Regions from separate parts of the Saliniradius amylolyticus genome, predicted to be linked through region 2. Evidence: predicted binding sites of a transcription regulator. Region 2 holds the regulator's gene; the other holds the start of a gene.

What was found. Region 2 encodes FNR, which switches genes on or off when oxygen is low (the NO sensors DNR and NnrR bind a similar motif). Its sites were predicted from a motif close to TTGATCTAGATCAA; they were not measured.
Region 1: the regulator FNR is predicted to act here: its motif matches at 2,401-2,414, upstream of HMF8227_RS09310 (DUF4856 domain-containing protein).

What each region holds. Positions count from the first base shown of each region.
Region 1 is NZ_CP029347.1:2,002,313-2,007,596, forward strand. It holds gene HMF8227_RS09305 (imelysin family protein) at 1-506, opposite strand, end outside; gene HMF8227_RS09310 (DUF4856 domain-containing protein) at 575-2,296, opposite strand; gene HMF8227_RS09315 (ABC transporter ATP-binding protein) at 2,440-3,459, opposite strand; gene HMF8227_RS09320 (ABC transporter permease) at 3,459-5,120, opposite strand; gene HMF8227_RS09325 (Fe(3+) ABC transporter substrate-binding protein) at 5,131-5,284, opposite strand, start outside.
Region 2 is NZ_CP029347.1:1,571,178-1,576,461, reverse strand. It holds gene HMF8227_RS07400 (glucosaminidase domain-containing protein) at 1-649, shown strand, start outside; gene HMF8227_RS07395 (DUF2987 domain-containing protein) at 649-1,314, shown strand; gene ttcA (tRNA 2-thiocytidine(32) synthetase TtcA) at 1,311-2,216, opposite strand; gene uspE (universal stress protein UspE) at 2,309-3,241, opposite strand; gene fnr (fumarate/nitrate reduction transcriptional regulator Fnr) at 3,582-4,328, opposite strand; gene HMF8227_RS07375 (sulfite exporter TauE/SafE family protein) at 4,364-5,035, opposite strand; gene ccoS (cbb3-type cytochrome oxidase assembly protein CcoS) at 5,019-5,210, opposite strand; gene HMF8227_RS07365 (heavy metal translocating P-type ATPase) at 5,207-5,284, opposite strand, start outside.

The DNA of each region.
Region 1 (5,284 bases), 430 kb from region 2:
AGCAGGTATTCCAATGCATCCAGCCCCCTGCGACTGTTGGTTCGCAGGCTAATGTCATAGCCTTCTTCCCGGGACAGCATCACTTCCTGATCCACCGAGCAGGCGCTGGTGTTCGGCCAGGAGTAGATGCGGTTTCGCAACGTAGAGCTGTTATCCGTGAGCGGGCCAATCTGCATTAATTCGGCCTGCTGCCAGTCGCTCATCACCGTACGCCAGTCCTCACGGGCCTGGTCAAGGGTCGTGTCCGTATCGCCACTGCTACTGAGTGCCTGACAATATGCCGCCACACTGTCCTGTTGATGGATTAAGTCGGCCTGAAACTGCTGATAGGTGGGCAGGATCACCTGATCCACCACGCTTTCCAGCAGTTGGTTCTGATCAAAATCCGTTTGCACCGGCTGCGACGGTGAGCCGAAATCCTCACCCTGACTCTGGCTACTTGACTCGCCGCAACCTGTGGCAATCAGCGCAGAAGCGCAGGCAAAAACAAGGGGATGTAACCTCATAATGCACCTTTAATTAGAAACACAAAAGGCCCGCATCGGCGGGCCTGACTCTATTTTAATGAACGGAATTACCAGTTCTGCACATTCGCATCGGCGAAGCCGTAGGCCGTGCCAACAAGATCGCGTGCCGCTTCGATGTCAGCCAGATAGGCGTCCATATCGCCAGTCAAAACAGGCTTATCGCCGATCAACTGATGTAGGCTGGCAAAATCTTCATCGGAAATGGCCTTGAAGCGATTAAACTGCAAGCCCAGTGCAAAGGCTTTCAGCTCTGACCAATGAGTCGCCAAGGCACCATAATCAAAGTCCTCGGTATTGATGTTCTCATAGTCAGACAACGTAGAGTTGGCATAGTGAATCACATTTGCCGCCACAACTTTTTCCCACTCCGAAACAATAATGTCTCGCTGCACTTTCAGATCATCCATCTGTGCAGTAGTCAGAGCCTGACCGGCGTTGTCGTTAATGATCTTACGGCCTTGCAGGAAGGCATCGAAGATGGACTGCGTGAAGTCGGTCTTAACACCCTCTTGAGAGCCCAGGTCACGCTTGGCGGCATAACCGGCAAAGGTAAAGTTAAACTCAGATTCCAGATCGATGCTGCCGCTTTCATCGGTATCCATATAACCGGGGCTGGCGATCATCTCATCGCTGTAATCCAGAAAGTCACGGGCCGCACCAAAATAGCCATAACCTTCATCAAACTGATGCTCCAATGTGGTAAAGGCAGCACCATCATCCTGGCTGGTATTGTCGGTCATCAGGCCTTTGCCTTCCGTGTCGTCATCCAGATAGTCATCCACAGACTGGGAATAAGCAACGCCCATTAGCAGAAACTTGTGGATCAGTTGGCTCAGATTAAGACCATCATCCGTCAGGTGAACCTTGTTGATGACATCACCAAAGGGATCCAAACGCTGATTACCCGCCAACTGGCTTTCGGCATTGTCGGCCAACTCATTAAACCAGCTACGAACCAGACTTTCCGGGTCAGTACTACCAGCCGCGCCCCAACCCACAAACTCGGTACTCCAATCTTTATGCTGGCCAGTGGCGTCGTTGCCCGCAAGCTTACCGACCAGGTTTTTGTTTGAGCCTGATACCTCTAGCAGGGTTTGCTGATCCTTAGCGGGATCAGTGGAAATTCGAATATTGGTCGCACCCCAGATAGCATCATACTGGTCGCCGAAGTTATCAAAGTACTGAAGCAGAGCATCCAGTGCATCCTGACGGTCTACATAACCGGCGTTATTAAAGTCTTCTACCGCGCCAAACTCGGTATCCATCAATGTTTTGATGTCCGTCAGCAACACATAGCGTGCTATCTGACCAGAGTAAGAGACGCTGGATTCTTCAGTAAAGGCGCTGGTAAAGCTGTAGGTATCCAGCACATCGGTCACATCGATACTGAATTCTTCAGTTACACTCTCATCGCCGCTGTCGGTGGCGGTGACATTCAGAGTGACAGTCGCTGCTTTCTCAAAGTTTAACGCCTGGCCTTCTGCCAGCATCAGGGTGTTGCCGGTCACAACGAAACGCTCATCGTCGACGCTAAAGGTGTGGCTGTCGTCGTCTTCGTCGGTGACAGTCAGTGTACCGATTTCAGCACCGGCGATATTCTCTTCAACGCTGTTAGCGTCGAGGCTGATAGCCGTAGGGGCAGCATTACCGCTGCCACCATTGTCACCGCCAGAGTTATCGTTATTGTCATTACTGGAAGAGCCGCCGCAGGCGGACAGCATTAAAGAAGCAACAATCGCCGCCAAAGCCGTTTTTCTTGTTGTAAGCATAGAATTCCCGTTTCTTTGAAATGAATGTGCAAATGAAAACAATTCTCGATTATAAACATCGGCAATTGAGAATCAATATTATTTACAGGAATATTTCGGATTTATTGGGGTGGATCAATTCGGCAGTGTTTAGCGCCGCTTTTTTAGTCGGTGACCAATGGCAAATAAGACTCTCTCAGCACCAAACTTATGTGCTGCCCGGGCTGATAGTGTTCTGAACCTGTCGTCGCCACCCAGATTGAATGCTCACTGGGCAGTCGCACCTGTAACAAGTGATGGGTACCCAAATAAGCCGATTCCAATACTTCCGCGAGAACCCCCTCTGGCTGTATTTGAACGGACTCGGGCCGCACCAGACACGAACCAGTATCGGCCTGCACGGTTGTCAGTGGTTGAAAGTCGCCCAGCTCACAATGCCAGATCTCGCTCTTTCGCTTGGCCGGCAGTAACACACCCCGGCCGATAAACTCGGCCACAAAACGGGTGGCGGGACGATGATACAAGTTAGGGGCATTATCCCACTGGTGCACCCTGCCCTGAGCCATAACCGCAATATGGTCAGCCAAGGCAAACGCTTCAGCCTGATCATGGGTTACCAGTAACGCGGTAATGCCCTCGTGGCGAAGAATACGACGCACCTGACGAGCCAACCCTTCACGCAATTCCGTGTCCAGACTGGAAAACGGCTCATCCAGCAGCAGCACATCCGGCTTCGGTGCCAGCGCGCGGGCCAGTGCCACTCGCTGCTGCTGACCGCCGGACAATGAATAGCTGTAACGACCGGCAAAATCGGTGAGTTCCACCAGTTCCAGAAGCTCTCGAACGCGTGCCTGGCGCTTGTCGGCAGACCACTGGCCTAAACCAAAACCGATGTTTTCCGCCACAGTCAGATGAGGGAACAGAGCAAAGTCCTGAAATACCATACCCACATGGCGTTTTTCCGGAGCCATATGTTCGTTGACGCCGCTCACCACCCGGCCTTCCAGTTCAATACTGCCCTGAGCCACCGGCTCAAAACCGGCGATGGCTCTTAATACCGAGGTTTTGCCACAGCCCGAGGGCCCCAGCAAACAGCCAATCTCCCCGGCATGCAGCCGAAAGCTGACGTCGTCTACGACTTTCTTGGCATCATAAGCAACAGCGATGCCGTTCACTAACAACATTATTGGTATCCTTTTCGGGTCGCTTCGATGGCGCGTGACAACCAGATAACCGGTAAAACGCCCACTACCAGTATGGCCAACGATGGCAGAGCGGCGTCGGCCAGGCGTTCATCGGACGCCAGTTCATAGGCCTTAACCGCCAGCGTATCAAAGTTAAAGGGTCTTAGAATCAAGGTGGCGGGCAGTTCTTTCAGTACATCCACAAACACCAGCAATAAGGCCGCCAGTACACTGGGACGCAATATGGGCAGGTGAATGCGCTTTAAAATGCCGATGGGAGAAAGGCCCAGACTGCGACCGGCCTGATCCATCGACGGGCGAATACGCTCCAGGCCAGTGTCGATCTGATGCAACGACACCGCCAGAAACCGTATACTGTAGGCCAGTACCAGCGCAAACAGGGTGCCAGAAAAAATCAGTCCGGTTTGAATACCAAACCAGGACGCCATCAGTCCGTGTATACGGTGATCCAGCCAGCTGAGCGGCAACAAGCAGCCTACCGCGATCACCGTTCCCGGTACCGCATAGCCCAGCGAGGCAGTATTGATAGGCCAGCGAATGCGGCTGTTAGGTCTGAGCCGTTTGCCATAACTAAACAGCAGGGCCAGCAGCAACACGACCATCGCGGTGACCCCGGCTAACAGGAAACTGTTCCCCATCAATCCGATAAACTCGCTATCAAACTGCTCAAAGCCGGTATAAAACACCCAGTGCGATAGCATCAACACTGGCAGTATAAACCCCAGGGTCAGTGGTAGCGCACAGCACGCAAACAAGAAACCGGCCCAAGCGCCGCGCACCCTCTGGCGACGTGCGGTAATCTGCTTATGCCCTTGATAGTAATAACGGATCTTGCGGCGTGAGTACTTTTCCAGAATCAACAGAATAAACACAAAGCCAGTCAATAAGGCAGCTAATTGTGCTGCGCCCACGCTATTCCCCATACCAAACCAGGTGCGGAAGATGCCGGTGGTAAAGGTACTGACCCCAAAGTACTGCACCGTGCCATAGTCGGCGAACGCCTCCATCATCGCCAGCGCCACGCCGGTTAAAATGGCAGGCCGCGCCATCGGCACCGCCACCTTAAAAAAGGTGGCTACCGGCCCCATGCCCAAAGCCTGACTGACCTCGTACAGGCTTAAGCTCTGCTCACGAAAGCCATTGCGAGCCAGCATAAACACATAGGGGTAAAGCACCAGTGTCAGCATTACAATAGCGCCGCCCAAAGAGCGAATCTCTGGAAAGTAATAGTCGCCGTATTGCCAGTCAAACAGACTTCGAAGCAGGCTTTGTACTGGTCCGGCAAAGTCCAGGAACCCGGTGTAGCTGTAAGCGATAATGTAGGCAGGCATCGCCATCGGCAGCAGCAATAACCACTCAAACTGACGCCGCCCCGGGAATTCAAAATGGTGACATAACCAAGCCAGGCCTGTACCGATGGTCATGGTGCCAAGCCCCACTCCCAGAGCCAGAAGCAGGCTGTTAACCACATAACTGGATAACACCGTGTCGGTCAGGTGCTGCCACAGCTGCCACTGAGGGTCCGCCACACTGCTTAGCACCACCAGAACGGGCAGTGCCAGCACAAAGGCTGGCACCCAAACGGCGATGCGCCAACCATCGGTTAGCGCATTTTTAAACGAAAAGATTCGGTCAGTCACTGAATATGGCTTACTTCCAGCCTGCTTTGTCCATCAGAGTGAGTGCCTCACCGTTCAGCTTACCCACCACTTCCAGTGGAATTGACTCCGCTTTAAAGTCACCAAACTGCTTAAGCACCTCGCTTTGCTCGACGCCCGCGCGAACCGGGTATTCCTGATTGTGC
Region 2 (5,284 bases):
AATTCCGGACTTTGACCGATTCAGTGATGTTAAGCAAAAAAAGCGCGCCTTCTTCCAATATCTGCAGCCAGTCATTGAAAAACAAAATGAGCGTATATTGGAGCAGCGCTTGTTTGTGTTGGCGGTTCGGGAAATCTGGCGAGCCGGTGAAACCCTGACCCCGATACAGAATTCCAGACTGGAGACACTCGCTGAACACTATGAAGTCGCAGTACCTGATACCGATGCCGGCCTGACACCGTTACTCGAACGGCTGGATATCGTCCCAGAAGCTTTGGTTTTGGTTCAGGCTGCCAATGAGTCTGCCTGGGGAACCTCACGCTTTGCCCGTCAGGGCTACAACTTCTTTGGGATGTGGTGCTTTAGCCGCGGCTGTGGCTTTGTGCCAAAACAGCGCAACCAGGGAGCCAGCCATGAGGTGGCTAAGTTCGACAGCCTGGAACAGGCGGTAGCCGCCTATCTGCATAATATCAATACCAACAGTGCTTACGCTGACTTACGCACCATCCGCGCCCGTTTGCGTCAGCTGCAACGCTCTGTCAAGGCCGAGCGCCTGGCACAAGGCCTGATGCGATACTCTCAACGCGGGCAGGCTTATATTGATGAACTTTTATTGATGATTCGAATCAACCGGAAATACTTTAGCTAATGCGTTCTATATTACTTATCCCCGTGCTCGCGGCTTTATGCTGCCCCGTCAACGCCAACACCCTTGAACTCGATTACAAAAGTCTCTACAGCCATGTACGTAAGCTGGACGACGACACCATGCCAGCGCTGCAGTTTGCTTTTGGCCTGCTCGATAATCGCTCTACCGGCGGTCAGTTGTGTCAGATCCAATCGGCCACTCTGGTAACTCAGAAAAAAAAATTCGAGCTGCCCGTCACTGAGGAAGGGCGGTTTACGGTTTGGGCAGAGCGTGCCTTAAAAATGGCAAAGGCCAAGGTAAAACTGCAATTGACGGAGTCTGCCGAGCACTGTGATATGTCAGTGCAGCTGGAAGCCAAGCCAGAATATAACAAGACGCAGTACGACCTTGCCGAGTTAAGGGCCTTATCTGAGCAGTACCAGGTGTTTTTTGATGAGATGGGGAGCTTCCTGTCGTTTTTAATGCCTGGAACGCAAGGGATTCAGCTGCAGTTTGATGTCGCTCCAATGCCGGGCGAGGTGACCTTAAATGGCAAGCCTGTTGACCTGCCGGTTCATGACCGTCAGATTAGGCTGTCGAGTAGCTGGTTAACTGAACAGGGGGGCGAATTAAGCCTGCCAAAGGCGCCCAAGCGTATCACGGCCTGGGTGGAGCAGTCTGACTAAGACAGCTCCACAATCTGCACATCATCACGATGCTCTGGGGCACCGCTTGGCAGCTCCGGGGCGTCAAAGCCGATATCGCCGCCTTCGAAGGGACTGTCCTGCGTTCTCAGGTTGGCAAAGTCAAACAACTCAGTATCGGCCAAATGGGAGGGCGTCACGTGCTGTAAGGCGCGAGCCATATTTTCAATGCGACCGGGATAGCGCTGATCCCAATCCTGCAACATCTGCTTAATCATTTTACGCTGCAGGTTTTCCTGCGAACCACAGAGATTACAGGGAATGATGGGGAATGCCATGACCTCCGCGAAGCGGGCCAAATCCTTTTCTGAGCAGTAGGCCAACGGGCGGATCACCATATGCTGGCCATCATCGCTTACAAGCTTCGGCGGCATGGACTTTAAGGTCCCGCCATGAAACATATTCAACAGCAGGGTTTCGATCATATCGTCTCTGTGATGGCCCAGAGCGATCTTGGTGGCACCGAGCTCACTGGCAGTGCGATAAAGAATCCCGCGGCGCAGACGTGAGCACAAAGAGCAGGTGGTTTTGCCCTCGGGTATTTTGTCCTTAACAATGGAATAAGTGTCTTCATTGACGATATGGTAAGGCATATCAATGGCGTCGAGGTACTCGGGCAACACATGCTCGGGAAAGCCGGGCTGCTTTTGGTCCAGGTTAACGGCAATCAATTCAAACGACACCGGGGCTGAGCGCTGTAAAGAGCGCAGAATCTCAAGCATGCCGTAGCTGTCTTTACCGCCGGACAGGCAAACCATTACCTTATCGCCTTCTTCGATCATGGCAAAATCAGCAATGGCCTTGCCAACTCCACGGCGCAAGCGTTTATGCAGTTTGTTGAAGTCGTATTTCTGCTTGGCTGACAGTGTGTCTATCTGGCTCATTTCGCCACCTTGGTTGACCCGACAATAAGGGCGGCGATTATAGCGAAAGCGAAATAAAAAATCGCCCCTGGAAAGGGGCGATGGCAAGCTGGTTATTGCTTTAAGGGACTGACGAAACCATCTGGCTTGAGTGCCAGTACATCGCAGTCCAACTCATCAATGACATGCTCGGCAGTATTGCCAATCAAGGCAGCAGAAATGCCCTGGCGACCGACGGTACCCAATACGACTAACTCGGCATCCACATTACGAGCCGCGGCTGGTATCGCGTCTTCTGGCAAGCCTTCGCGCACAAAACAGTGTTCCTGACCGATGCCGTGCTTATCGGCAAATTCGCGCATTGTTTGTTCATGGTGCTCTTTGACCGATTGATTGAAACTGGCCGGATCGAACTCAGGGATCTCCACGGCAATATTGACTGGTGTTCCCGGATAGGAGTTCACCAGATTCATATCCGCATTCAGTGTATCGGCATAAGCCTTGGCAGTAGTGGCGATTTTGTCATTTAACTTGGCATGTTCCTCGTCCTCGGTACCCACATTCACTGCGGCCAGGATATGGCCCTGATCACGCCAGTCATGATCCTTAACCAGCAGTACCGGAACAGGGGATTTTCTCAACAGATGCCAGTCAGTAGGCGTGAAGATCACTGACTTAAGTGCACTGTGTTGGTGAGTGCCTTTAACGATCAGATCATACTGATGTTCCAGAGCCTCATGAACGATGGCTTCATAGGGACGGTTATGCCAAACCACTTTTGCTTTAACAGTGATACTGTCGTCCTGAACCTGGCTGGTAATGAGTTCACTCAACCACTCGGTGCGATCATCTACCACTGCCTGTCGCATGGTTTCTCGTTCTTCCACCGACAGCATGGTGGTCATCTCGTAAGAAAAGTCATAAATGGTCAAAAAGGCGGTGATGTCCGCCCCGGTTTTCTTGGCCAGCTCGACCGCTCGGTTTAGTGCCTTTTGCTGCTCGACAGTCGGGTCGACCACCACCAAAATATTATTGAAATCCAGCATCCTTTAAATACCTTACTCAGCTAATAGCAAGTTAAACAACTGGCATTAAGTGTATGTTCAAAAGGGAGTTTTCGCCAATAGTCTGAATTTGCGGTGGATCAAGCCTGAGAGCTTTAAGAACGGCGTCGCCATGGTGATTGGGCGTGTTCTTTGCGGGCAAGGGCGGAGGAGAAATTCAGAGGCGCCGTAAGCGGGAAAGTGATTTCAACCAAGCAAGCGCGAATGCCAGAACACCGTTCTGTATCTTACGGTGACAAGCCGCACTGACTGCGCTAAATGCAGCTGAGTGGCTCTTACGGCATCAAAAAAGATGATTAAAGGGGTAAAAAACCCCTTAACACTAGGACGCTTGTGTATTGGGGTTTTTCAGCGCCGCCACGTTCTCAACACTCTGTTCCAGTCGCCGTGGGTCCAGCAAGGTAATAAGCTTGCCATCCACCTGGATCAAGCCTTCCTGCTGGAAGCGAGTTAGCAGGCGACTGATGGTTTCTACCGTCAACCCCAGGAAGTTACCAATCTCGGCACGGGTCATGGTCAGTCTGAATTCCTTTGCCGAAAAGCCTCGTTCGCCATAGCGTCGACCCAGCTGTGACAGGAAGAAAGCCAACCGTTGAGTGGCGGTACGTTTATTCAGTAACAGGAACATCTCCTGATCGGCGAAAATCTCCTGGCTCATCATGCGCATTACCTGCTGGCGCAATCGCGGTAGATCGCCACTGAGGTTCTCCAGCGTGGAGTAGGGGATTTCACAAACCATGGCGGTCTCTAACGCCATAGCCGTACTGCGGTGGGCACTATTTTGAATGGCATCAAAACCCACCACATCGCCGGGAAGATGAAAGCCAATAATCTGTTCTTCACCATCGGGAGTGACAGTATAGGTTTTGAAGGTCCCGGTTCGCACCGCGTATAAGTTAGTCAGCGGGTCACCCGATTGAAACAGGGTGTCGTTTTTCTGGAATGGGCGTTTACGCTGAATAATATCATCCAGCTTGGCCATTTCGTTTTCACTTAACGAGAAGGGCAAACAGAGTTGACTGAAGCTACAGTTCTGACAGTGAATGGTACCGCTGGAAAACTTGGACATACCGGATTTTATACCTTGATATTATTCTTTCCACACTATATCGAATCTAGCCAGGGCTTTAAAAGTACCCACAAAGAAAAAATTACTAATATCAGGGCTAAGGTCGAACGTACCCACCGAAATCCTAGCCATTGCCGAAGTTGCTGACCGAGTGTTCCCAGCGCAATGAGTGTCGGTAGCGTACCGAGTCCGAAAAGCAGCATAATTTGGGCGCCTTGAATAGCGGAACCAGAAGCGACCGACCAACTTAAGGTGGAATATACCAATCCACAGGGAAGCCATCCCCAGACTAACCCATAGGGCAAGGCAGCCAGCGGTGAGCGAAATGGCAACAAAGACTTAGACAGCGGGGCAATGTGCCGCCAGACTCTGCCTCCCAGCCGTTCTAAATACGTCAGTCCTCGCCACCAGTTGCCCAAGTACAGACCCATGGCCAACAGTAATAAACCACTTATGGTATTAAGAATATAAGGTCCCAGAGGAAGATGCGCGCCCGCGGTGCTACCTAAGGCGCCCGCTAAGGTGCCTGCCAGGGTGTAGCTGGCAATCCGGCCGACGTTGTAACCAAGCACGTAGGGCCAGTGGGAACGGCCCCGGGGAATCGCGTAACTGAGTGCACCGACCACGCCGCCACACATACCGATGCAGTGTATACCGCCGGCTAAACCGATAAGAAGCGCCGATAGCAGGCTAATCTCTGGGGCCATCGTCGTTCGGTTTGCGCTTTGATTGAGAGGGTGTGTCGTCTTCGTCAAATAGGATGCTCGAGCCGTGACGCTCCAGATCGTCGAACTGACCGCTCTTTACTGCCCAGAAAAATACCATCACGGCTACGGCTACCAGCAGTATTGCCAGAGGAATCAACACATAGATAATGCTCATCGGGTCGAGTCTCCTGTTAACAGACGAACCGAGTTAACCACCACAATGATGGAACTGGCAGACATGCCGATCAC